4 regions of the Azospirillum sp. HJ39 genome follow, and region 1 is predicted to be linked to each of the others. Evidence: riboswitches for the same ligand, from Rfam matches in the RefSeq annotation. Region 1 holds a riboswitch; each other region holds the start of a gene.
The links. Region 1 has a riboswitch for thiamine pyrophosphate ahead of thiC (phosphomethylpyrimidine synthase ThiC). Riboswitches for the same ligand answer to the same signal wherever they lie in the genome.
Positions count from the first base shown of each region.

Region 2: another riboswitch for thiamine pyrophosphate. It lies ahead of thiO (glycine oxidase ThiO); the one in region 1 lies ahead of thiC (phosphomethylpyrimidine synthase ThiC).
Region 3: another riboswitch for thiamine pyrophosphate. It lies ahead of ABMY26_RS20900 (ABC transporter ATP-binding protein); the one in region 1 lies ahead of thiC (phosphomethylpyrimidine synthase ThiC).
Region 4: another riboswitch for thiamine pyrophosphate. It lies ahead of ABMY26_RS28120 (ABC transporter substrate-binding protein); the one in region 1 lies ahead of thiC (phosphomethylpyrimidine synthase ThiC).

Region 1 is NZ_CP167911.1:610,415-616,208, reverse strand. It holds gene thiC (phosphomethylpyrimidine synthase ThiC) at 1-1,657, opposite strand, end outside; TPP riboswitch at 1,788-1,905, opposite strand; gene ABMY26_RS16295 (magnesium transporter CorA family protein) at 1,991-2,974, opposite strand; gene ABMY26_RS16290 (hypothetical protein) at 3,075-3,386, opposite strand; gene argB (acetylglutamate kinase) at 3,447-4,346, opposite strand; gene ABMY26_RS16280 (cation:proton antiporter) at 4,422-5,729, opposite strand; gene yihA (ribosome biogenesis GTP-binding protein YihA/YsxC) at 5,746-5,794, opposite strand, start outside.
Region 2 is NZ_CP167911.1:2,755,087-2,760,880, reverse strand. It holds gene ABMY26_RS26480 (long-chain fatty acid--CoA ligase) at 1-12, shown strand, start outside; gene ABMY26_RS26475 (acylphosphatase) at 9-299, shown strand; gene ABMY26_RS26470 (hypothetical protein) at 378-1,244, shown strand; gene ABMY26_RS26465 (hypothetical protein) at 1,231-1,782, shown strand; gene lipB (lipoyl(octanoyl) transferase LipB) at 1,793-2,545, opposite strand; tRNA gene ABMY26_RS26455 (tRNA-Leu) at 2,720-2,804, shown strand; gene ABMY26_RS26450 (STAS domain-containing protein) at 2,922-3,224, opposite strand; TPP riboswitch at 3,445-3,544, shown strand; gene thiO (glycine oxidase ThiO) at 3,536-4,717, shown strand; gene thiS (sulfur carrier protein ThiS) at 4,714-4,923, shown strand; gene ABMY26_RS26435 (thiazole synthase) at 4,999-5,794, shown strand, end outside.
Region 3 is NZ_CP167911.1:1,621,035-1,626,828, forward strand. It holds gene ABMY26_RS20895 (acetoin utilization protein AcuC) at 144-1,316, opposite strand; TPP riboswitch at 1,396-1,502, shown strand; gene ABMY26_RS20900 (ABC transporter ATP-binding protein) at 1,547-2,278, shown strand; gene ABMY26_RS20905 (ABC transporter permease) at 2,275-3,042, shown strand; gene ABMY26_RS20910 (ABC transporter substrate-binding protein) at 3,084-4,040, shown strand; gene ABMY26_RS20915 (universal stress protein) at 4,182-5,009, shown strand; gene ABMY26_RS20920 (inositol monophosphatase) at 5,061-5,794, opposite strand, start outside.
Region 4 is NZ_CP167912.1:97,109-102,902, forward strand. It holds gene ABMY26_RS28110 (ATP-binding cassette domain-containing protein) at 1-1,536, opposite strand, end outside; gene ABMY26_RS28115 (branched-chain amino acid ABC transporter permease) at 1,571-2,443, opposite strand; gene ABMY26_RS28120 (ABC transporter substrate-binding protein) at 2,447-3,586, opposite strand; TPP riboswitch at 3,644-3,757, opposite strand; gene ABMY26_RS28125 (DMT family transporter) at 3,791-4,705, opposite strand; gene ABMY26_RS28130 (ferredoxin) at 4,833-5,165, opposite strand; gene ABMY26_RS28135 (ABC transporter permease) at 5,350-5,794, shown strand, end outside.

The DNA.
Region 1 (5,794 bases):
GGATTTCCTGGGTGATCTTCATGGAGCAGAATTTCGGCCCGCACATCGAACAGAAATGCGCGGTCTTGGCGCCTTCCGCCGGCAGCGTCTCGTCGTGGTAGGCCATCGCCGTGTCGGGGTCGAGCGACAGGGCGAACTGGTCGCGCCAGCGGAACGAGAAGCGGGCCCGCGACATGGCGTCGTCGCGTAGCCGGGCCGCCGGGTGGCCCTTGGCGAGGTCGGCGGCATGGGCGGCGATCTTGTAGGCGATGACGCCGGCCTTCACGTCGTCGCGGTCGGGCAATCCCAGATGCTCCTTCGGCGTGACGTAGCAGAGCATCGCCGTGCCGAACCAGCCGATCATCGCCGCGCCGATGGCGCTGGTGATGTGGTCATAGCCGGGCGCGATGTCGGTGACCAAAGGCCCCAGCGTGTAGAAGGGCGCCTCGCCGCACAGCGCCAGCTGCTTTTCGACATTGTGCTTGATCTTGTGCATGGGCACATGGCCCGGCCCCTCGATCATCACCTGGACATCGCGGGCCCAGGCCAGCTTGGTCAGCTCGCCCAGCGTCTCCAGCTCGGCGAACTGGGCGGCGTCGTTGGCGTCGGCCTGGCTGCCCGGCCGCAGCCCGTCGCCCATCGACAGCGCCACGTCATAGGTGCGGCAGATCTCGACGATGTCGGCGAAATGATCGTAGAGGAAATTCTCGCGGTGATGGGCCAGGCACCATTTGGCGATGATCGAGCCGCCGCGCGACACGATGCCGGTCACCCGCTTGGCCGTCAGCGGGATGTGGGCCAGCCGCAGCCCGGCATGGATGGTGAAATAGTCGACGCCCTGCTCCGCCTGCTCGATCAGCGTGTCGCGGAACAGCTCCCAGGTCAGATCCTCGGCCTTGCCCTTGACCTTCTCCAGCGCCTGGTAGATCGGCACCGTGCCGATGGGAACCGGCGAATTGCGCAGGATCCATTCGCGGGTCTGGTGGATGTCGGCACCGGTGGACAGATCCATCACCGTGTCGGCGCCCCAGCGGATCGCCCACACCATCTTCTCCACCTCCTCCTCGATCGAGGAGGTCACGGCGGAGTTGCCGATGTTGGCATTGATCTTGGTCAGGAAGTTGCGGCCGATGATCATCGGCTCCGATTCGGGGTGGTTGACGTTGGACGGGATGATCGCCCGCCCGCGCGCCACCTCGTCGCGCACGAACTCAGGCGTGATGAAATCGGGAATGTCGGCACCGAAATCCTCGCCGTCCCTCGCCGCCTCAAGCGCCGCGGCACGGCCGAGATTCTCGCGGATTGCGATGTATTCCATCTCGGCCGTGACGATGCCGGCGCGGGCGTAGGCCATCTGGGTGACCGCGACGCCACCCCGGGCACGCAACACGTCGCCGGCCGCCATCTTGCCCGCGGTCGCCTCGACATCGCCGCGCGCCAGGATCCAGTCGCGGCGGTGCCTGGCCAGCCCGGCCCGCACGTCGATGGCGACCTGATCGTCGGTGTAGGGGCCGGAGGGGTCATAGACGGCCAGCGGCGGCTCGCCGCCGGACAGCGCGATCTCGCGCAGGGCGACGCGCAATTCGGGAAAGCGGGTGCCGGGCACATGGATTTTCCGCGACGACGGCAGCGGGCCGGTCGAGATGCGGACAGCGGATTCGTTGAAGTCCTTGGGCATTGGGTTTCTCCGTCGGAGGTGGGCGGACAAACCCGGGACTGCGGACGGAGGTGCGGTGTCTTCGTGCTGGCCCTTCCCCGATGAGGGGATGGATGCGGCAGGCCGGGGCCGGATGCGGCCCGTCACGAGGTCCCTCCCTTCGCCGGTATGACCCGGATCAGGTTCAAAGGGTCACCACGCTGCCGCCGGGCGCCTGTCGCGCCGTCCGGCCGTTGGTATCTCAGCCCCCTGTCGGGACCCCCCTGGAATGCGCCCATCCTGCCGGGCCGGGCGCGGCCTGTCAAAAGGAAAGAACCGCAGACGATCCGCCTGCCATATTGTGGAAATCGCCGGCTACATCCAGCGCTTCAGCCGCACATAGATCATCGGCAGCAGCGCCGACAGAACCATCAGCAGCAGGGCCGAGGGATAGCCGAACGGCGAGTCCGACCCCGGCATGTCACTGAAATTCATGCCGCCGATGCTGGCGACCAGGGTCGGCGGAAACAGCAGCACGGTCAGGACCGACACGATCTTGACGATCTCGTTCTGCTCGACATTGATCTGGCCCAGCGCGGTGTCCAGCGCCAGGGCCACCTTGCCGGCCAGGAAGCGGGCATACTGGTCGAGCCCGCGCAGATCCTGCAGCGCGGTCTTGGCCCAGCGCCGCGTCGCCTTGCCGGAGTTCCAGCCGTCGCCGCGCGCCAGGAAATCGGTCATGCGGGTGAGGCTGGCCAGGCTGACCCGCGCCTTGCCGATCAGATGCCCGGCATGGCCGATTCGCTTCAGCGTCTGCGAATCGTCCAGCGTCTCGCCGCGCGAGCGCAGCTTGCGGCCACGGAAGAAGCGGCGGTTCAGCACGTCCAGCTCCACCCCCGTCCGCCGCAGCACGGCGGAGGTGCGGTCGACCATGCCGTCGACCAGCGCCGCCAGCACCAGCTCCCCGCGCGACGCGGCGACCTGCCCATGGGTGGCGCGGCGGCGGAAGGCGAGCAGGGCCTGCGGGTCGATGTCATGGATGGTGACCAGCCGCCGCCCGGCCAGCACGAAGCTGACGGTCGCGATGCGCGGCTCGTCGGTATCGGCCCAGACCAGCGCGGTGACGGTCATGGTCAGCACTCCGCCGGTGACGCGCAGCCGGCTCGACTCCTCGATCTCGGCCATCTGCTCCCGGGTCGGCAGGCTGGCGCCGATCAGCGCCTCCGCCCGCGCCAGCTCGTTGGCCGTCGGGTTGATCAGGTCGAGCCAGACCGCGGCCTCGGGCAGCGGTGCCGCCTCGTCGGTGGCCTCCCGCGCCCAGCGCAGCAGACCGCCGTCATTGACGAAGATATGCAGCAAGGGTGCGCTCCTTGCGAAATTGGCAGGACTCGGCAGGACTTGGCAGGAAACGGGGCTCCGGACGGACGGGGCCTGCCCCCTCGTCACCGGGAAAGGGCGGTCAGGTCACCCGGCCGCCCCGCCGCGGCTTGGCAGGGGTGGGGGTGGGGGTGGGGGTGGGCTCGGGTGATGCCGGCTCGCCGTCCAGATCCAGCGCCGCGCCTTCCGCCTTCAGCGCCTGTTCCAGCTTGCGGCGGAAGGCGCCGCCGTCATCCCGGGCATCGAGGAAATGGCCGACCGCTTCCTTGGCCGCGTCGCTGTCGTAAGGGACCTTGCCGAACACCGCCAGCTTGGCACGCTCCACCAGCTTGGGGTCCATCCGGTCGCGGATGGCCTTCATCTGGCGGAGCAGTTCCTTGCGCAGGTCGCTCATCGGCTTCCTCCCCTACGGCCGGCCTCCTGCGGTTGGCCGGTTTCCCCCCTATATGGGCCGTCAGGCCTTGCCGATCAGGGTGCCGGCACCGCCCTCGGTGAAGATTTCCAGCAACAGCGCGTGCGGAACGCGGCCGTCCAGGATGACCGCGGCGTCGACGCCCTGTTCGACCGCGCCGATGCAGGTCTCGATCTTCGGGATCATGCCGCCGGACGCGGTGCCGTCGGCGATGGCCTTGTGGGCATCCTCCAGCGACATCTTCTCGATCAGGATCTTGTTCTTGTCCAGCACGCCGGCAACGTCGGTCAGCAGGAAGAAGCGCGCCGCCTTCACCGCCGCCGCGACGGCGCCGGCCGCCGTATCGGCATTGATGTTGTAGGTGTCGCCGTTCACGTCGAAGCCGACCGGCGCGATCACCGGGATGATGTCCGACTGGGCGAGCGCATGCAGGATCTGCGGGTTCACCTTGTAGGGCTCGCCGACGAAGCCGAGGTCCAGCACCCTCTCGATGTTGCTGTCGGGGTCGCGCTGCACGCGCTCCAGCCGGCGGGCGATGATCAGGTTGCTGTCCTTGCCCGACAGGCCGACGGCCCGGCCGCCGGCGCTGTTGATGGCGGCGACGATCTGCTTGTTGATCGAGCCGGCCAGCACCATCTCGACCACCTCGACCGTCTCCTTGTCGGTGACGCGCAGGCCGTCGATGAAGCTCGACTTGATCTTCAGCCGCTCCAGCATCTGGCCGATCTGCGGGCCGCCGCCATGGACGACCACCGGGTTGATGCCGACCTGCTTCAGCAGCACGATGTCGCGCGCGAACAGCTCCGCCAGCCCGGCGTCGCCCATGGCATGGCCGCCGTACTTGATGACGAAGGTGCTCCCGGCATAGCGGCGCATGTAGGGCAGCGCTTCGGACAGGGTACGGGCCTTGGCGAGCCACTCGTCACGGGTGGGAGTCTGCACGGGAGGATGCCCTTTGTCGGGGTGGACGGTTGGGCTTCTTTAACGGAAAGGCCGGCCGGTTGCCTAGGGGGCAATTTAACGGCCGGACCCGCCCAGCGCCACCCCCTCCGTCTTCGCCGGCCGCCATCGTCCGGCCAGCCGGGTCATCGGCTGGGTCAGGGCGGTCACCGTCACCGCCATCAGCACCATCGCCGAGAAACAGGAACCGGACAGCACCCCCGCCTCCAGCAGGACGGTCAGCACGATGACCTCCATCAGCCCCTTGCAGGGCATCAGCGTGCCGAGCCGGAGCGCGTCGGGCCAGCTCTCCCCGGTCAACCGGGCGGGCCAGGCGGTCCCCGCCATCTTGCCGGCCAGCGTGACGAGGCTGGCCAGCCCGAACACCGCCCATTGCGCCGGGTCGTCCAGCGTCAGCGTCACCTTCAGCCCGGTCAGGGTGAAGAAGAAGGGCAGCAGGATCAGGGTGGAGAAATGCTCCAGCCGGTCCAGGATCGCCGCGGCGAAGCGGCGCGGCATCGCGGTGCCGGCGATGAAGGCGCCCAGGATGTAATGCAGCCCGATCAGTTCGGTCACCGCGGCCGAGGCCAACAGCGCCGCACAGGTGACGACCACCGCGGTGTCGCCCATCCGCCCGTCCGGCGCCACCCGTTCCAGCAGCCGGTCGAGCAACGGGCGGACCGCCAGCACCGTCACCCCGACATAGGCGAAGCCCAGCAGCGCCACGGTGGCGACCGCCCAGCCCTTGCCGCCATCTCCACCGGCCCCGCCCCCGGCGCCCCCATCTCCGGCCGTCCAGGCCAGCACGGCGGTGATCAGCAGCCAGAGCAGCGCATCGTTCACGGCGGCATAGCCCAGCGCCAGCCGGCCCACCCGATCGCCGAGCAGGCCCATCTCGCGCAGGATGGCGCCCAGCACCGGCAGCGCCGTGACCCCGACGCAGATGCCGAAGCCGGCGGCGAACAGGCCCGGCGTGGCGCGCGGCCCGGTCATGGCCGGAAAGGCGCCGGCCAGCCACCAGCCCAGTGCGCCGCCCAGCAGCGTGGGCACCAGCATGCTGGACAGCGCCACGGCGGCGAAGGCGCCGCCCCGGCCACGGAACTCCGCCGGATCGAGATGCAGGCCGGTCAGGAAGGCGAAGAACACCACCGCCATCAGCGCCAGCCCGGACAGCGGCGCCAGGGCCGCCGGAGCGAACAGCACCCCCCACAGGTCGGGCGCCAGCCGGCCGAGCAGCGACGGGCCGAGCGCCACCCCGAACAGGATCTGGATCACCACCATGGGGGCGACATGCCGCCCGCCGCCGAGACGCCACAGCAGGAACGGCCCGCCGATCAGCAGCAGCGACTGCAGGAGGAACAGCAGCGCGGGTGACGGTCCGGCCATCGCCGCCTTCTTCCGCTCAGTCGACGGCGAGTGCGAGCGCCGCCAGGCTGGCGCGCAGCTCCGCG
Region 2 (5,794 bases), 910 kb from region 1:
GGTGCGGCATGAGCGGAGACGGGCGCAAGGCGGTGCGGGTCCGCATCCTCGGCAGGGTGCAGGGCGTATGGTACCGCGGCTGGACCGTCGACACCGCGGGCGGGCTGGGGCTGACCGGCTGGGTGCGCAACCGCGCCGACGGCACGGTCGAGGCGCTGTTCGCCGGCCCTGCCGACGCCGTCGACCGCATGCTGGACGCCTGCCGCCGCGGTCCGCCCGCCGCCATCGTCCGCGACGTTGTGGCCGAGCCCGACCAGGATCCCGGAATGGCCGGGTTCGAGCAGCGGCCGACACTGTAGGCGCGGCATTAGCGTTCCGCTAACCATGATGGCGGCATGCTGGATGCGCGCAGCGGGGTCGAGAACTGGAGCCGGGATGTGAGCGACGTAGCGGGCATGAAGGCCATGCTTGCCGGCGTCTTCGCCAAGGCGGCGGAGGCGAAGGGCAAGGCCGCCCGCAAGCCGGCGCCGTCCACCGCCCGCAACATACCCCCGGTGCCGGGCGGCGACCCTGCCGTCCGTCTCAGCCTGGCGGCGGGGATGGTGGGCGACGCGCTGGCCGGACCGTCCGGCGGCTCCCCTGCCGGCCTTGCCGAGCAATTGGGGCCGGCGATCCAGGCGCTGGCGCGTGACCTGGGGCGTCTGCTGGCGGCCTTCGGGATGGATGCGGACGGCGTGGCCGCGGCGGAAGCCGCGCTTGCCGGGCGTTTCGGCGATGCGGAGCGCCGGGCCGCGGTGACGGCGCTGGATGGTCCTGCCGGTGACTTTGGTCCGGTGACGGCGGACGCAGGTGCCGGGGATGTGGCGGTCGAGGTGCACGGCATCGGTCTCCGCGTGGCGGCTGGCCCTGCATCGCCCTGTTTCGAGGCGGCGGCCCTGGTCCTGGCGCATGTGCCGGCCGAGGGGGGGAGCGGCGGCTTTGCCGCCGCGATCGGCGCGCTGCGCTCGGCCATCCGGCCGGGCCGGGGGCTGACGGTCGAGGCCGACGGCATTCCCGCCGACGGCCTCGGCCCTGTCATGGAGGCGCTGGCCGGGGCGATGACCGGGCCGCCGGGCGGGCTGGAGGGTACGGTGGTCCTGTCGCCGCGCAACGTCCCGGCCGCAGGGGGGCCGCTGGACCTGTCGCTCACCCTGTCCGGGCGGCTGGGCGCCGGGACAGCGGTTCCGTCCGCTCCGCCCGCCGCCCCGGCCAAGGGAAAGCCGGTCGAGCCTTTCGGGGAGCGGGGGGTCGATGTCCGGATTTGATCTGTGGCATCGGCTGGCGGCTGGGAGGCTGGCCGCCCTGATGCCGGCTCTGCTCCTGCCGGCTCTGCTCCTGCCGGTTCCGATGGCGGCCGCCCCGGCGTTGGCCGGTCCGCTGGAGCGGACCGAGCCCGGCCATATGGCGCCGCCCCAGCCGGGTGCCGACCTTCCCTTCGCGTCGCCCATCGTGCAATTCGCGCTGCCGCCGCAATGGATGACGATCCGCTCCAAGGAGGACTGGCGCAAGGCCGGCACGTTCGAGAAGGAATTGAGCAAGGACTGCGCCGCCCTGCGCTTCGGCGAGATCACGCCGATGCGGTTCCGCGCCTATTTCAACGGGCAGGTGATGGGCGTCGCCTTCGGCCACGGCCTGAACCTGCACGATCCCGGCAAGAAGGCCGATCCCAAGAAGATCTACCTGTTCCGCAACGGCGATTCCGCCGGCTGCACGGTGCAGTCTATGGACAACAAGGATCCGCGCGTCAATCCCGCCGCCGGACAGGCCGCGACGCCGGCCGGCGGCGGGTTCAAGAAATACTGACCGGAGCCGTTCAGGCGCCCGTGTCCTCGCCCTCCTCGCCCCGCATCGGGCCGCCGAACACCTCCGGCCATGCCGCGATCAGGGCGGAATCGACGTCCTCCATCGTCACCAGCTGGCCCAGCGCGACGATGGAGGTGACGCCATGCCCGGCGATGCCGCAGGGAACGATGCCGCCGAAATGGCCGAGGTCCGGCTCGACGTTCAGGGCGATGCCGTGGAAGCTGACCCAGCGCCGCACCCGCACGCCGATGGCGGCGATCTTGTCCTCCTGGCCCTTCACGCCGCCATATGGCTGCTTGTCGACCCAGATGCCGACGCGGCCATCGCGCCGCTCCCCCCTGATGGTGAAGGAGGCGAGCGTGCGGATGATCCACTCCTCCAGGTCGTGGACATAGCGGCGGATGTCGGCGCCGCGCGCCTTCAGGTCCAGCATCACATAGGCCACCCGCTGGCCCGGCCCATGGTAGGTGTACTGGCCGCCGCGCCCGGTGCGGTAGACCGGGAAGCGGTCGGCCTCCAGCAGATCCTCGTCCCGGGCGCTGGTGCCGGCGGTGTAGAGCGGCGGATGCTCCAGCAGCCACACCATTTCCGGCGCGGTGCCGGCGCGGATCGCCTCGACGCGGGCCTCCATCTCGGCGATCGCCTCGGGGTAGGGGACAGGCCGGTCGGATATGCGCCACTCGACCGGACGGAGTGCGGCTGGGCGGGCGGCGGAGGTGTCGGACTGGATCGGACTGGCGGTCAGGCTGGTCACGGAGGTCATTCGATAGGGTCTCGGCAGAAGGGGCGGATAGAAGGGTTGGGCGGAAGGGGTGAGGGGCAGTTCGTTTTTTTTCGCGGATGATGATTGTAGCGCTTGATCGCCCCTCGGGAAGCTGATATCTACCCGCTCCACCCGATGAGGCGCGCAAGCGCAGGTCGGGGCTACCAGCCTCGTGCGGTCGTGGCGGAATTGGTAGACGCGCAGCGTTGAGGTCGCTGTGGGGCAACCCGTGGAAGTTCGAGTCTTCTCGACCGCACCACTCCCATGCAGATGGGACCATCCCGGGGATACGGGAACGACGAAAGGCCCGCAGGTCGCAAGACCGAGCGGGCTTTTTCGTATCCGCGTTCCGGAGCTTCCCTTGCCTGAGCCCCCCTTACCTGAGCTCGATATAGCGCTCCAGCGTGGCGCGGCGGAGCGCGCGGACGATGTGGGGGGCTGCACCGCTGGCGACGATGTGGCCGCCGGCCTCGCGGCAGCGGTTGGCCAGGATGAACAGCATGCCGATGGCCGCGGAGTCGATGAAGGAGACGAACCGCAGGTCCAGCGGCACCACCGGCCTCGCCAGGAAGTCCCAGTCGCGCAGCATGTCGTGGAAGCGGTTGCCGTCCTCGTAGGTGCAGCGGCCGGACAGCAGGATGCCGTCGTGGTCGCCGACGGTGGCGAAGGCGTACTCCATCGTCGCTTCCGGTCCCTTTTTTCGATGATGCGGCGTGCCGGCATGGGAGCATGAAGGGTTGCGGCGGTGCAAGCCCATGCTGCGGAAGGGGCTATCCGGTTCGATCCGGGCTGGACAAACGGGAAAAGGCGCCCCTGGGTCCGTCCCGGTGTCGCCGGTCCTGCCGCAGCGGGGCCGCGATTCCGCTTGTAGGGCCAGCTGAATGTTGGCATAAGGCAAAAACATAGGCCTGGGGTGCCGTGCGGTGGTCGCACGGCTGAGAACACACCCATCGAACCTGTCTGGGTAATTCCAGCGAAGGGAGCCGCCGCATGATCGATGCGCCCGAACCACATCCGTTTTCCGTTCCCGAATCGGGAGCCCGCCCGTCCGTCGCCATCATCGGCGCCGGCTGCATCGGCCTCGCCGTTGCCTGGAGGCTGGCGTCGGCCGGCTGCCGCGTCGAGTTGTTCGAACGGGGGGAGGCCGGTCGCGGCGCCACCCATGCCGCCGGCGGCATGCTGGCCGCCTGCGTCGAGACCGAACCGGGCGAGGAGGGGCTGCTGCCGCTGACCCGCGCCTCGCAGGCGCTGTGGCCCGACTTCGCCCGCGACCTGGAGGCGGCGAGCGGCCAGCCGGTCGATCTGCGCAGCGAAGGCACCATGGTCATCGCGCTCAATGCCGACGATGCGGCGAAGGTCCGCTTCCTGCATGGCTTCCAGCGCGATCTGGGATTGCCGGTGGAATGGCTGGGCGGGGCCGAGGTGCGGCGGCGCGAGCCGTACCTGCAACCCGGCGTCGCCGGAGCGCTGTTCTGCGCCGGCGACCATCAGGTCGACAACCGCAAGGTCGCCGCCGCCTTGCGCCGCGCTGCGGAGGCCGCCGGTGCCCGCCTGCACGAACGATGCGGCGAGGTCGCGCTGGCGATGGAGGGCGGTGCCGCCGCCGGGGTGCGCGTCGCCGGAACCCTGCACCGGGCCGACCGCGTGGTGCTCGCGGCCGGCGCCTGGTCGGCCGGGGTGCCCGGCCTGCCCCCCGTTGCAAGGCCGCCGGTCCGGCCGGTGAAGGGGCAGATGGTCTGCCTGCGCATGGACCCGCGGCTGCCGCTGCTGCGCCATGTGGTGTGGACGCCCGGCACCTACCTGATCCCGCGGCTCGACGGCCGGCTGCTGATCGGCGCCACGACGGAGGAGCGCGGATTCGACGACCGCCTCACCGCGGGCGGCCAGTTCGCCCTGCTGGAGGGGGCATGGCGGGCGCTTCCGGGCATCGCCGAGCTGCCGATCGAGGAGGCCTGGGCCGGCTTCCGGCCCGGCAGCCGCGACGATGCGCCGGTCCTGGGGGAAAGCGGCATTCCCGGCCTGATCCACGCCACCGGCCACCACCGCAACGGCATCCTGCTGACCCCGGTGACCGCCGACGGCATCGCCCGGCTGGTGCTGACCGGGGAGACCGACCCGCTGCTGCGCCCGTTCGCCGCCGACCGCTTCGTCCTGGCGGGAGCCGCCGCATGAGCGCCGTCCTCCGCGTCAACGGCCGCGACGAGCCGCTCGCCGCCGCCTCGGTCGCCGACCTGCTGGCCGCCCGCGGCATCGCCGAGGGAACCCGCGGCGTCGCCGTCGCCCTCAACGGCACGGTGGTTCCCCGCCGGCAGTGGGCCGGCACGGCGCTCCGGCACGGCGACAGCCTGGAGATCGTCCGCCCGATCCAGGGCGGCTGAGCCAGGGCGACCGCCCCCCGACATCCCCCTTCCCCCGAAAAAGGGGGGAGCACCTTTGCGAAGGTCCTTACTTCCATGTCCCAAACCACGTCCGCCGATCCCCTTGCCATTGCTGGGCGCAGCTTCGGGTCGCGCCTGTTCCTGGGCACCGCCGGCTATCCGAACCAGCAGGTCATGCTCGACGCGCTGGCGGCCAGCGGCAGCGAGCTGGTCACGCTGGCGATTCGGCGCATCAGCCTGGACGGCTATTCGGAAAGCCTGGTCGACGTGCTGGCCCGCGCCACCGCCGGTCGGCCGGTCGGGCTGCTGCCCAACACCGCCGGCTGCATGACCGCCAAGGAAGCGGTGCTGACCGCGCAGCTGTCGCGCGAGGCGCTGGACACACCCTGGATCAAGCTGGAGGTGATCGGCGACCGCGAATTGCTCTATCCCGACGTGGAGGAATTGCTGCGCGCGACGGAGGAGCTGGTGAATGACGGCTTCGTCGTGCTGCCCTACTGCAACGACGACCCGGTGACCTGCCGCAAGCTGGCCGACCTGGGTGCCGCCGCGGTGATGCCGCTGGGCGCCTTCATCGGGTCGGGGCTGGGCATCCGCAACCCGCACGCCATCGAGACGATCTGCGCCCGCAGCCCGGTTCCGGTGGTGCTGGACGCCGGCATCGGCACCGCGTCGGACGCCGCCCGCGCGATGGAGCTGGGCTGTGCCGCCGTGCTGCTGAACACCGCGGTGTCGAAGGCGCGCGATCCGGTGCGGATGGCGGCGGCGATGCGCGACGCGGTGAGCGCCGGCCGCGGCGCCCATCTTGCCGGCCGCATGCCGATGCGATCCCATGCCGAACCGTCCAGCCCGCAGATGGGCCTGATCGGGG
Region 3 (5,794 bases), 1.0 Mb from region 1:
TCCCGTCCGCCGGACGCGGTGGAAACGGCGCAGCCACAGACGAACGAGAATCAACAAACAATCCGCATCCGTCAACGAATCGTCACGGTTCGGTCCGATTTCATCCTGCCCGACCAGGCCACGGCGCGGGTGGCCGCAAGGTCTCAGGACAGCGCCATCTCCGCCACCCGTTTGACCGCGTCGCGCACCGGCCCCGGCCGCGGAACGTCGGCGATGGTGGTGAACCAATGGGCGGGCGGATTGCGGCCGGCGGCGCGGCTCCAGGTCAATGACCGCAGCACCGCCTCCGCCTCCGGCGTGGGCGGCTGCGCCGGGTCGATGCCGTTCATCACCGCCCAGATCCCGGCCCAGCAGCGCCCGACCGACCAAGGATTGTAGCCGCCGCCGCCGACCGCCAGCACCCGCGGCGCCAGCGGCAGCAGAGCCGCCACCGCATTCCACAGCGCGCGGTTGGATAGCTCCAGCCGGCTCAGCGGATCCTCGGCCAGCGCATCGGCCCCGGTCTGGATCACCATCGCCTGCGGACGGAAGGCACGGGCCAGCGGCAGCACCGCCGCCTCCATCACATGCTCCATCTCGCTGTCGTTGAAGCCGGGCGGCACCGGCAGGTTGCGGGCCATCCCGCCGGCCCGGTCCTCGGCCCTGCCGGTGTAGGGCCAACGCCCATCCTCGTGGACCGAGACGGTCAGCACCCGGTCGTCGTCGGCGAACGCCTCCTCCACCCCATCGCCATGGTGGGCGTCGAGATCGACATACAGCACCCGCTCCAGCCCATGGTCGAGCAGTTCCAGGATGCCGAGCACCGGCGCGTTGAAGTAGCAGAATCCGCTGGCCCGGTCGCGGCGCGCATGATGGGTGCCGGCGGCCGGGGCATAGACCAGACCGGCTGGCCGATCCCCCAGCAGCCGCGCCGCCTGGAGGGCCGAGCCGCTGCTGTGGGCCGGCCGCCGGTACATCTCGGCGAAGACCGGGTTCTCCAGCTTGCCGAGATTGTGGCGGGCCGCCGTCGCCTCGTCCACCCGCTGCTCCGCCTCCGCCCGCTTCAGCGCCGCGATGTAGTCGAGGGTATGGAAGCGCGCCAGTTCGCGTTCGCTGGCGACATGGGTGTCGAGATAGACCTGATCCGGCAGCCATCCCATGGCGCGGCTGAGGTCGATGGCGGTCGAGACGCGCGGGATCGCCAGCGGGTGCTTCGGCCCATAGGTCGAGCCGCGGTAGATCTCGCCACCGATGAACAGCGGGGTGCGGAACGGCGTGGTCAGGGGAGGAACTCCGTCATGTCCCCCGGAAACTAGGCGGCGTTGCCGCCCGGTCAAGCGCCGATGGTGCTTCCGCAGGATGGGAGGCGGTGCCGGCGATGCTTGCGGTCACGGATCGTCCGCGCCTATAGTCGCCGCCTTCACTGGGGGGAGCCGATGGGCGGCTGAGAGGTCCCGTTGCGGGACGACCCCTGGAACCTGATCCGGTTCATGCCGGCGTAGGGATCAGTGATGCCAGATAAGACGCATCCCCGGACCTGTCCCTCCTCCCCGCGCTCATGTCCGCGATGACCCCCCTGTCGGTCACCATTGCAGGGGCGCGGCTGACCTATGGCGGCACGCTTCTGTTCTCCGACCTGACCCTGGACCTGCCGGCGGGGAAGACCACCTGCCTGCTGGGCCCGAGCGGTGTCGGCAAGACCACGCTGCTGCGCATCCTCGCCGGGCTGGCAGAGCCGGAGCCGCCCACCGCCGTCGTCACCGGCGACCGCCGGCCGCTGGCCGGCCGCATCGCCTACATGGCGCAGCAGGATCTGCTGCTGCCCTGGCTGACCGTCCTCGACAATGTGCTGCTGGGCGACCGGCTGCGCCACCGCCGGCCCGATGCCGCGCGGGTGGAGCGCGCCCGCGCCCTGCTGGAGCGCGTCGGGCTGGCGGGCCGCGAGCGCGACCGCCCCGCCGCCCTGTCCGGCGGCCAGCGGCAGCGCGTGGCGCTCGCCCGCACGCTGATGGAGGACAAGCCGCTGGTCCTGATGGACGAGCCCTTCTCGGCGCTCGACGCCATCACCCGCCTGCGTCTCCAGGAGACGGCGGCGGAGACGCTGGCCGGCCGCACCGTGCTGATGGTCACCCACGACCCGCTGGAGGCGCTGCGGCTCGGCGACCGCCTGCATGTGATGACCGGCCGTCCCGCCACCATGGGGCCGGCGCTGGAGCCCGCCGGCGCGGTCCCGCGCCGCGTCGACGATCCCGCCCTGCTGGCGCTCCAGGCCGAGCTGCTGCGGAGGCTGGCGGAATGAGGGCGCTGCTGCGCGCCGCGGTCACCCTTGCCGTGCTGGCCGCCGGCTGGCAGGCGCTGGTCTGGGCCACCGGCCTGCCGCGCTACCTGCTGCCCGGCCCGCTGGCGGTGGCCGACGCCATGCGGCGGCAGGCGCCGCTGCTGCTGAGCCATGGGCTGACCACGCTGGCGGAGATCCTGGTCGGGCTGGTCGCCGGCGTGGCCCTGGGCACGGTCAGCGCGCTGCTGCTGGCGCGCTTCCGCACCGCCCGGCGCTGGCTGATGCCGCTGCTGCTGGTCAGCCAGGCGATCCCGGTCTTCGCGCTGGCGCCGCTGCTGGTGCTGTGGCTGGGCTACGGCATGGCGTCCAAGATCGCCATGGCGGTGCTGGTCATCTATTTCCCGGTGACGACGGCGCTGTTCGACGGGCTGCGCCGCACCGATCCGGGCTGGCTCGACCTTGCCCGTACCATGGGCGCCTCGCCCGCCGCCATCCTGTGGACCATCCGCCTGCCGGCCGCCCTGCCCGCCTTCTGGTCCGGCGTGCGGGTGGCCGCCGCCGTGGCCCCCATCGGGGCGGTGATCGGCGAATGGGTCGGCTCCTCCTCCGGCCTCGGCTACCTGATGCTGCATGCCAACGCCCGCATGCAGATCGACCTTCTGTTTGCCGCCGTGCTGGTGCTGGGGCTGTTCGCGGTGACGCTCTATGCCGCCGTCGACGCGCTCGCCCGGCGCGCGCTGCCCTGGCAATCCGATACCCAGCCGGCGGATGACGCCGATCCATGACGCCGATCCATGACCCACCCCCCGAAGGGAAGAGACGCCCGATGAAGCACCTGTTCGCCGCTGCCCTGATGGCCGCCAGCCTGATGACCGCCAGCCTGATGACCGCGCTGCCGGCGCTGGCCCAGGACAAGCTGTCCGTGATGCTCGACTGGTTCGTCAACCCGGACCATGCCCCGCTGGTCGTCGCCCAGGAGAAGGGCTTCTTCAAGGATGCCGGGCTCGACGTGACGCTGACCGCGCCGGCCGATCCCAACGACCCGCCCAAGCTGGTCGCCGCCGGCAAGACCGACCTCGCCGTGTCCTACCAGCCGCAGCTGATCCTGCATGTGGCAGAGGGGCTGCCGCTGGTCCGCGTCGGCACACTGGTTTCCACGCCGCTGAACTCGGTCGTCGTGCTGCGCGACGGGCCGGTGAAAACGCTGAAGGACCTGAAGGGCCGCAAGATCGGCTTCTCCATCGCCGGCTTCGAGGACGCGCTGCTCGGCGCCATGCTGGAGAAGCACGGGCTGAGCCTGAAGGACGTCGAGCTGGTGAACGTCAACTTCTCGCTGTCGCCGTCGCTGCTGTCGGGGCAGGTCGACGCGGTGGTCGGCGCCTTCCGGAACTTCGAACTGAACCAGATGGAGATCGAGAAGCATCCCGGCCGCGCCTTCTACCCCGAGGAGGAGGGCGTCCCGCCCTATGACGAGCTGATCCTGGTCGCGCAGAAGGGCAAGACCGACGACCCACGCTTCAAGCGCTTCCTGGCGGCGGTGGAGCGGGCGACGCTCTACATCCTCAACCATCCGGAGGAGGCGCAGGCCGCCTTCGTCAAGGATCGGCCGGAGCTGAACGACGAGCTGAACCGCCGCGCCTGGGCAGACACGCTGCCGCGCTTCGCCCACAGCCCGGCCGCCCTGGATGCCGAGCGCTACACCCGCTTCGCCGAGTTCCTCAAGGCGCGCGGCCTGATCAAGACGGTGGCCCCGGTCGACCAATATGCGGTCGTGGTGAAGTAAGCCGCACCCTGCGGCGTTGCCAACCGGCCCGGCGGAGCGTTACCTAGAAGGCAACCGCTCCGCTGCCGCATGGCAGCCATGGGGCAAAGGACGGCAGGCGGTCGGAAAAGACCGCCGGAAAAAGACGGGAGACGCCGGGAAATGCAGATCAAGACCATCCTGCTGCACATGGCCAACGACGACGCCCACGCCGGCCGCCTTGCCGTCGCCGTGGCGCTGGCCAAGCGCTTTTCCGCGCATATCCAGGCGCTCTACATCGCCACCCCGGTGTCGATGCCGGCGGGCGCCACCGGCCGCGCCGCCTCCTACGGCTTCATGGCGGAGGCCACCGCCATCGCCCATGAGAATGCCGAACGGATCGAGCGGGAAGTGCGCCAGGCGTTGGACGGCCTGTCCTATGATTGGTCGGTCGAGGAGGGCGACCATGTCGAACTTCTGACGGAACGGGCCTCCTACGCCGATCTGGTCGTGGTGGCGCAATCGGCCGCCGTGCGCGCGGGGGAGCGGGTGTCGCTGCACCACATCCCCGACCGCCTGCCGCTGGAGACCGGCACCCCGGTGCTGGTCCTGCCACCCGGCCTGCCGGCCACCGCCCCCATCGGCCGCAATGCCCTGATCGCCTGGAAGAACAGCCGCGAATCGGCCTGCGCCGTCCGCGCCGCCATGCCCTTCCTGGAGACGGCCGAGTCCGTCATCGTCCTCTGTGTCGACCCGCCCGGCCAACGCACCAGCGAAGCGGCGGCCCTCGTCGAGTGGCTGCACCGCCACGGCATCGCCGCCCGGCCGCAATCGGTCATCGCGTCCGGCGGCGAGGTAGGCGACATGATCCTGTCCTGCTGCGCCGACCAGGGCGCCGACCTGCTGGTGATGGGCGCCTACGGCCATTCCCGTCTGCGCGAACTGGTTCTGGGCGGCGCCACCCGCTCCGTGCTGGAAGGGCTGTCGTTGCCGGCGCTGCTGTCGCACTGACGAACCCGGCGAGAGGGCCAGGGGGGCGAAACCGCCCCCTCCGGCCTGTGCTCACCCGAACAGCTGCCCGTGCAGCGCCTGCCAGCTGTCCCGGTCGGGCGCCAGCAGGATGCTGCCCTTCAGCAGGCCGGGCCGGTACGGCGTCCCGTCGATCAGCGCCGAATAGCCGCCCGCCTCGGCATGCATCAGCACCCCGGCCGCATGGTCCCACGGCATCAGCCGGTGATAGAGCGAATAGTGCGCCCGGCCGTCCAGCAGCCGCAGATACTCCTGCGCGGCGCTCGACAGGCAGACACGCTCGCCCAGCCCACTGCTGCGCTCCTCAAGCCGGCGCCCCATCTCCTCGCCGCAGAAGCGGGTGGACAGCGCGCCGGTCATCTGCGGCAGCGGCACCGCGGGCGCGACATGAACCCGGCGTCCGTCGAGCTGGGCACCCTGCCCCTTCACCGCGGTCGCCATCCGTCCGTCGACCGGGTCGTGGATCCAGCCGGCCAGCGTCTCGCCCTTGCAGGCAAGGGCGACGATCACCGCGAACATCGGCCGTCCCTGGGCGAAATTGATGGTGCCGTCCACCGGGTCGACGATCCAGACCGGGTCGTCGCCATGGATGCGGTCGAGCACGCGTTCATCCTCCGACGCCGCCTCCTCGCCGATCACCCGGCTGCCGGGCAGCAGCGCCGACAGCGCCGGGGTCAGCGCCCGTTCCGCCGCCTCGTCCGCCAGGGTGACGAGGTCGGTCGGCCCGGTCTTCTCCCGGATGCCGGACGCGTCGAGCCTCTGGAAAT
Region 4 (5,794 bases), on a different replicon from region 1:
GCCCGCCAACTCGCGCAGCAGGGCGGCCAGCTCCGCCTTTTCGCCGTCGGTCAGGCCGGCTGCCGGCTCGTCCAGCATCAGCACCGCCGGGCGGCGGACCACTGCCCGGGCCAGTTCCACCCGCCGCCGCAATCCCGCCGGCAACCCATCGCAGAAACGGCCGGCAAGATCGCCGACGCCGAGCCGGTCGAGCGCCCACCGTGCATGCGCCTCCGCCGTTTCGATGTCTGGGTCGATGGCGAGGCGGGCAGCTGCCACCGCCTCCAGCACGCCGACACCCTGCGGCAACGTCGCCGCCTGGAAGCTGCGGGCCAGCCCGGCGCGGGCCAGCCGGTCGGCGCGGGCGCCGGTCATGTCGCGGCCGGCGAGCAGAACCCGCCCGCCGTCGGGCCGCTCCAGCCCGGACAGCAGGTTGATGACGGTGGTTTTGCCCGACCCGTTGGGGCCGATCAGGCCGGTGATGCCGCCCGGCGGCAGGTCGAACGAGACGCCGTCCACCGCACGCACGCCGCCGAAGGATTTCTCCAACAGGTCCACGGCGAGCCCCCCTGCCGGGCCACCTGCCGGGATCGCGGGCCGCGGCGGTTCCTGCGCGGCGGGCAGCGGGCGCGGACGACGACCGGACAAGCGGAAATTGACTGCGCGGTCGATCAGGCCGGTCAGTCCATCCGGCGCCAGCAGCACGGTCAGCAGCAGCGCCATGCCGTAGACCACCAGATAGCCGCGCTCCAGGAAGCGGAACCACTCCGGCAGATGCAGCAGCAGCACGGCCCCCAGCACAGCCCCGGCCATCCGTCCGCGCCCGCCGACGATGGCGATGGTGAGGATCGAGACCATCACCGGGAATTCCAGCACCTCCGGCGAGACGACGCGCTGGGTGTGCACCGCCAGGGCTCCGGCGGCCCCGGCGAACGCTGCGCTGATGCCGAAGGCGGCCAGCCGCAGCCGGCCGACGTCGAGCCCGAGCGTCGCCGCCGCCATCGGGTCGTCGCGCAGGGTTTCCAGCGAGCGGCCGAGCCGGCCGCGCGTCAGCCGCCAGCCGGCCAGCCCGCCCAGCGCCACCAACCCCCAGACCAGTGCCGCCATCGGCAGCCCACGCGGCACCGTCCAGCCGAACAGCACCACGCCCGGCACCCCGGCCAGCCCGTTGGCGCCGCCGGTCAGCTCCGGCAGATTGACCGCCAGCAGATGCAGCACCTGCGCGATCCCCAGCGTCGCCAGCGCGAAATAGTGCGACTCCAACCGCAGCACCGCCAGCCCGACCGGCAGAGCCAGTGCCAGCGGCACCAGCAGCGACAGCGGAAAGGTCGCCTCGAAGCCCAGCCCGTACCGGCTGCCGAGGATGCCCGTGACATAGGCACCGACGCCGAAGAAGGCGCCCTGCGCCAGCGACAGCGCCCCGCCCAGCCCGAAGACGATCTGGAAACCGAAGCCGGCCAGCGCATAGACCCCGGCGACGGTGAGGACGCGCAGGCCGTAGGGAGATGCGAAAGCGAACGCATAGATCAGCAGGGCAAGAGCAGCCGCGGACAACACGGCATCCGCCCCTCTCCAGCAAGGGGAGCGTCGATCACCCACGGCGCCGCACCGCTTCGCCGAACAGCCCTTGAGGCCGCAGAACCAGGATCGCCAGCAGCGTCAGGTACAGCACCCCCAGCGCCACCGGGTAGGACAGCACCGACGACACGCCCACCTCGAACAGCGCGATCAGCAGTGCCCCCACCACCGCGCCGGGCACCGATCCCCAGCCGCCGATCGTCACCGCGATGTAGGCCTTGAGGATCAGGTCGCCGCCCGAGGTCGGGGTGACGAAATAGCGGTTGGCGAGCAGCAGCCCGGCCGCACCGGCGCAGGCGGCGCCGATGGCGAAGGTGAGCAGGATCATCGCGGTGACCGGCACGCCGCAGGCGCGCGCCATCTCCGGGTCCTGCGCCGTCGCCCGCAGCCGGCGGCCGAGCTGGGTGCGGGCGAACACCCATTGCTGCGCACCGATCAGCAGCGCCGCCACCGCGATGATGGCGAGCGATTGCACCGGCAGCGCCAGCCCGCCGACATGGAGAGTGTCGTCGACGATCAGCGGTGGGGCGGCGCGCGGCTCCGGCCCGAACAGGATGGCGGCGCCGTTCTGCAGGACGATGCCGACGGCGATGGTGCTGATGAAGACCGACACCGGCGGCCGGCGCCGCAGCGGCAGATAGGCCGCCAGCGCCAGCAGCAGCCCGAGCCCGGCCATCAGGACCAGCACCGCCGGCAGCAGCACGATGCCCGGAAGAGGAATGAGCGGCGCCAGCGCCACCGCCAGCAGCCCGCCGGCCATCACGAGGTCGCCCTGGGCGAAATTCACCGCCGAGGTGGCGTTCAGCACCAGCACGAATCCGAGCGCCACCAGGGCGTAGGCCGCCCCCAGCGCCACGCCGTTGACCAGCAGTTGAAGCGCCGCCATCCGTCACTTCGCCGCAAGCGTCGGGTCGTCGTAACGCTTGACCAGCGCCGGCACACGGCTGGTCCCGTCATAACAGACGATGACGGCGGAATGGGCCATGTTGCCCTTGCCGTCCGACCGGTAGGTCATGGCGAGGCCCTTGAAGCTTCCGGCCGCCAGCGCCTTGCGGATGGCGTCCGGGCTGCGGGCGCCGGCCTTCACCGCCTCCAGCACCATGGTCATGCCATCATACTGGCCGAGCGCGAAGGCGTCCGGCTCCTTGCCGAAGGCGGCGCGGTAGGCGTCGGTGAAGGCCTCGACCTCCGGCGAGCCGCCGGAAACCGGCGAGGCCGCCGTCTCGGCGCAGACGCCCTTCAACTCCGCCGGCTCCAGCAGGGCCGCGGTGCTCGGCTGGTGCATGGCGGAGCCGGCGACGATCGGCACCGTCACGCCGCTGGACGCGGCCTGCTTCAGCAGCAGCGCGGTCGGGCCGGAATGCAGGTGCAGCACCAGCACGTCGGGCTTGGCGGCCAGCGCCTTGGTCAGAACCGGCAGCAGATCCTTGGCGGCGGGGTCCACCCCCTCCTCGAACACCGGCGCGACGCCCAGCGCCTTGAAGGCGGCGTCGAGATGCGTCTTGCCGCTCTGGCCGTAGGCGGTGGTCTGGTAGATGACGGCGGGCCGCCGCTTGCCCAGCTCCTCCACCACATAGCGGGCATGGGCGGATTTGGTCACCGCGTCGCCGGGGAAGAAGCGGAAGACCCAGGGGTTGCCCTGCTCGGTGATCGACGCGGTGCCGGAGACGGTGACAAGGGGCAGCTTCAGCTCCTGCGCCAGCGGCAGCATCGCCAGCATCTGGGTGCCGAGCATGCTGGCGGCGACCGCGCCCACCGTGCCGCCGCCGGCAGCGCGCTCCAGCGCAGTCACCGCCGCTTCCGGCGAGGTGCCGGTGTCGACCACTTCGGATGCGATGGCGATGCCGGCCGGGGTCTGCTTCAGCGCCAGCACCGCGCCGTTGCGCTGGCTGGTGCCCTCCAGCGACAGGAAGCCGGTCAGCGGCACCAGCACCGGAAAGGACAGGGCATCGTCGGCCCGGGCGCCGGTGTATGGCAGCGCCGACGTGGCCGCCAGCAGGCCGATCAGAAGGGAAAGCGTGCGCCGCATGACCTGTAACTCCCTACGCGCGCCGGCAGCGTGGCGACGCGGAGGAACGGAGCCGCCTTGCGGATCCGGTCGGCTCCCTTCGCCGGCATGACCCGGATCAGGTTCGATGGGTGTGTCTCAGCCCATGCGTCCGCACAGCATGCGTCGGCACAGGCACCCCAGCCGTGAACGAACGGCGAGAGTGTCGCCGCCAAGCGCCTATTGTCAAGAACCCAGCCGGCGGCGTGCCATCATCGTTTCACGATGCAGGATATAGAGACCGCTGCCGATGATGACCATGGCACCGGCCAGCACCGGCACCGTCGGCAGGTCGCCGAACACCAGCCAGCCGAACAGGCTGGCCCACACCATGCCGGTATATTCGAACGGCGCCACCACCGCCGGCGGCGCCCGGCGGAAGGCCTGGGTCAGCAGCACCTGCGCCCCGGCGCCGAGCATCCCCACCAGCGACATCAGCCCCAATCCGAGGGCGGTCGGCGCCGTCCAGACCGGGACCGCGAGCGCGCCGCTCACCACCGTCGTCGTCAACAGGAGATAAAGCACGATCGATGCGCTGGTCTCGGTCCGCGACAGGCCACGCACCGCCAGCGCCGCCAGGGCATAGAACAGCGCGGCGGCCAGACCGACCAGCACCGGCACCAGCGGCGCCCCGGCCGACGGCTGCGCCATCACCACCACACCGCCGAATCCCACGACCACGGCGGCCCAGCGGCGCCAGCCCACCGGCTCGCCCAGCAGCGGGGCCGACAGCGCGGTGATGAACAGCGGACCGGCGAAGCTCAGCACATAGACGTCGGCGAGCGGCAGTTCCCTGAAGGCATAGAAGAAACAGCCCATCGAGATCAGGCCGGCGAAGGAGCGCCAGACATGGCCCCAGGGCCGCCGCGTCCGCATCGCCGCGATCCCGCCGCCGCGCACCAGCGTATAGCCACCCACCAGCAGGAAGGCGACCAGCGAGCGCACGAACATCAATTGCGGCACCGGGTAATCGGCCGTCAGGACCTTGATAAGCGTATCCATCGCCGCGAACAGCAGGATGGCGATCAGGAAGCAGCCGACGGCGTAGGGAACCGAATCGGTCTCGGCTGGCAGCAGATCGGCGGTCTCGGCGTCGGTCATGGCAGGGAATCGGGACGGCAATGGCGGAGGTTGCCCACATTATGGGCAATCCTTGCCGCGTCCCAATGCCACAACCGCAGGTCAGACCGGCGCAGCGCTTCCGCCGCCCGGCCGGCCGCTCAGCCGATCACCGGGTCAGCACCATCACCAGCCGTTCCACCGGCGCGTCGTTGACCAGATGCGAGTCCACGATCTCGTCGATGTCTTCGGGCGTCTCAGGGCGATACCAGATGCCCTCCGGATAGACCACCATCAGCGGCCCGGCGGAACAGAAGCCGAGGCATCCGGTCATCGCCATGCCGATGTCGGCCAGCCCCTTGCCCTGGATTTTCTGGTCCAGCCGCTGCCACAGCGGATGCGCGCCCTTGGCGGCGCAGCTGCCGCGGGGATGGCCGGGCGGGCGCTGCTGGGCGCAGCAGAAGACGTGGTGGCGGAAGGTCTGCGGAATGTCGAGCGGCATCGGGCGTGCTCCATAGCCATACAGTTTGTATGGATAAGGATCATGCCAGATTGCTGCGCCGCGGCAAGATTTTTGTAACGCTTCTAAGTTCGGGATCCGCCTCGATCCGCCTTCCGACGAAATGCTTGGTCAGCGCAGGGGTTGCCGGTTAAGACTCCAGGCATGGGTTGATCAGGAGACGCCGGTGGTTCTGAGCGGGTCGGTCAAGGGACAGCCGGGCGCCGTGCCGGGCTGGGTCGGGTATGCGCTGTTGCCGGTCCTCAACCTCGTCGCGGCCTTCGTGCTGTCGGGGCTGGTGATCCTGGTCATCGGCGAGAATCCGGTCGACGTGCTGTCGCTGATGCTGACGGAGGCGGTGGGCTACCCGGAGGCCATCGGCTACACCCTCTATTACGCCACCGACTACATCTTCACCGGGCTGGCGGTCGCCATCGCCTTCCATTGCGGGCTTTTCAACATCGGCGGCGAGGGACAGGCCTATCTGGGCGGGCTCGGCGCCGGGCTGGTGGCGCTGGCGCTGACCGGCTGGCCCTGGCCGGTGGTGGCCTTGCTGGCGGTGCTGGCCTCGGCGCTGTTCGGGGCCGCCTGGGCCTTCGTTCCGGCCTGGCTGCAGGCCAAGCGCGGCAGCC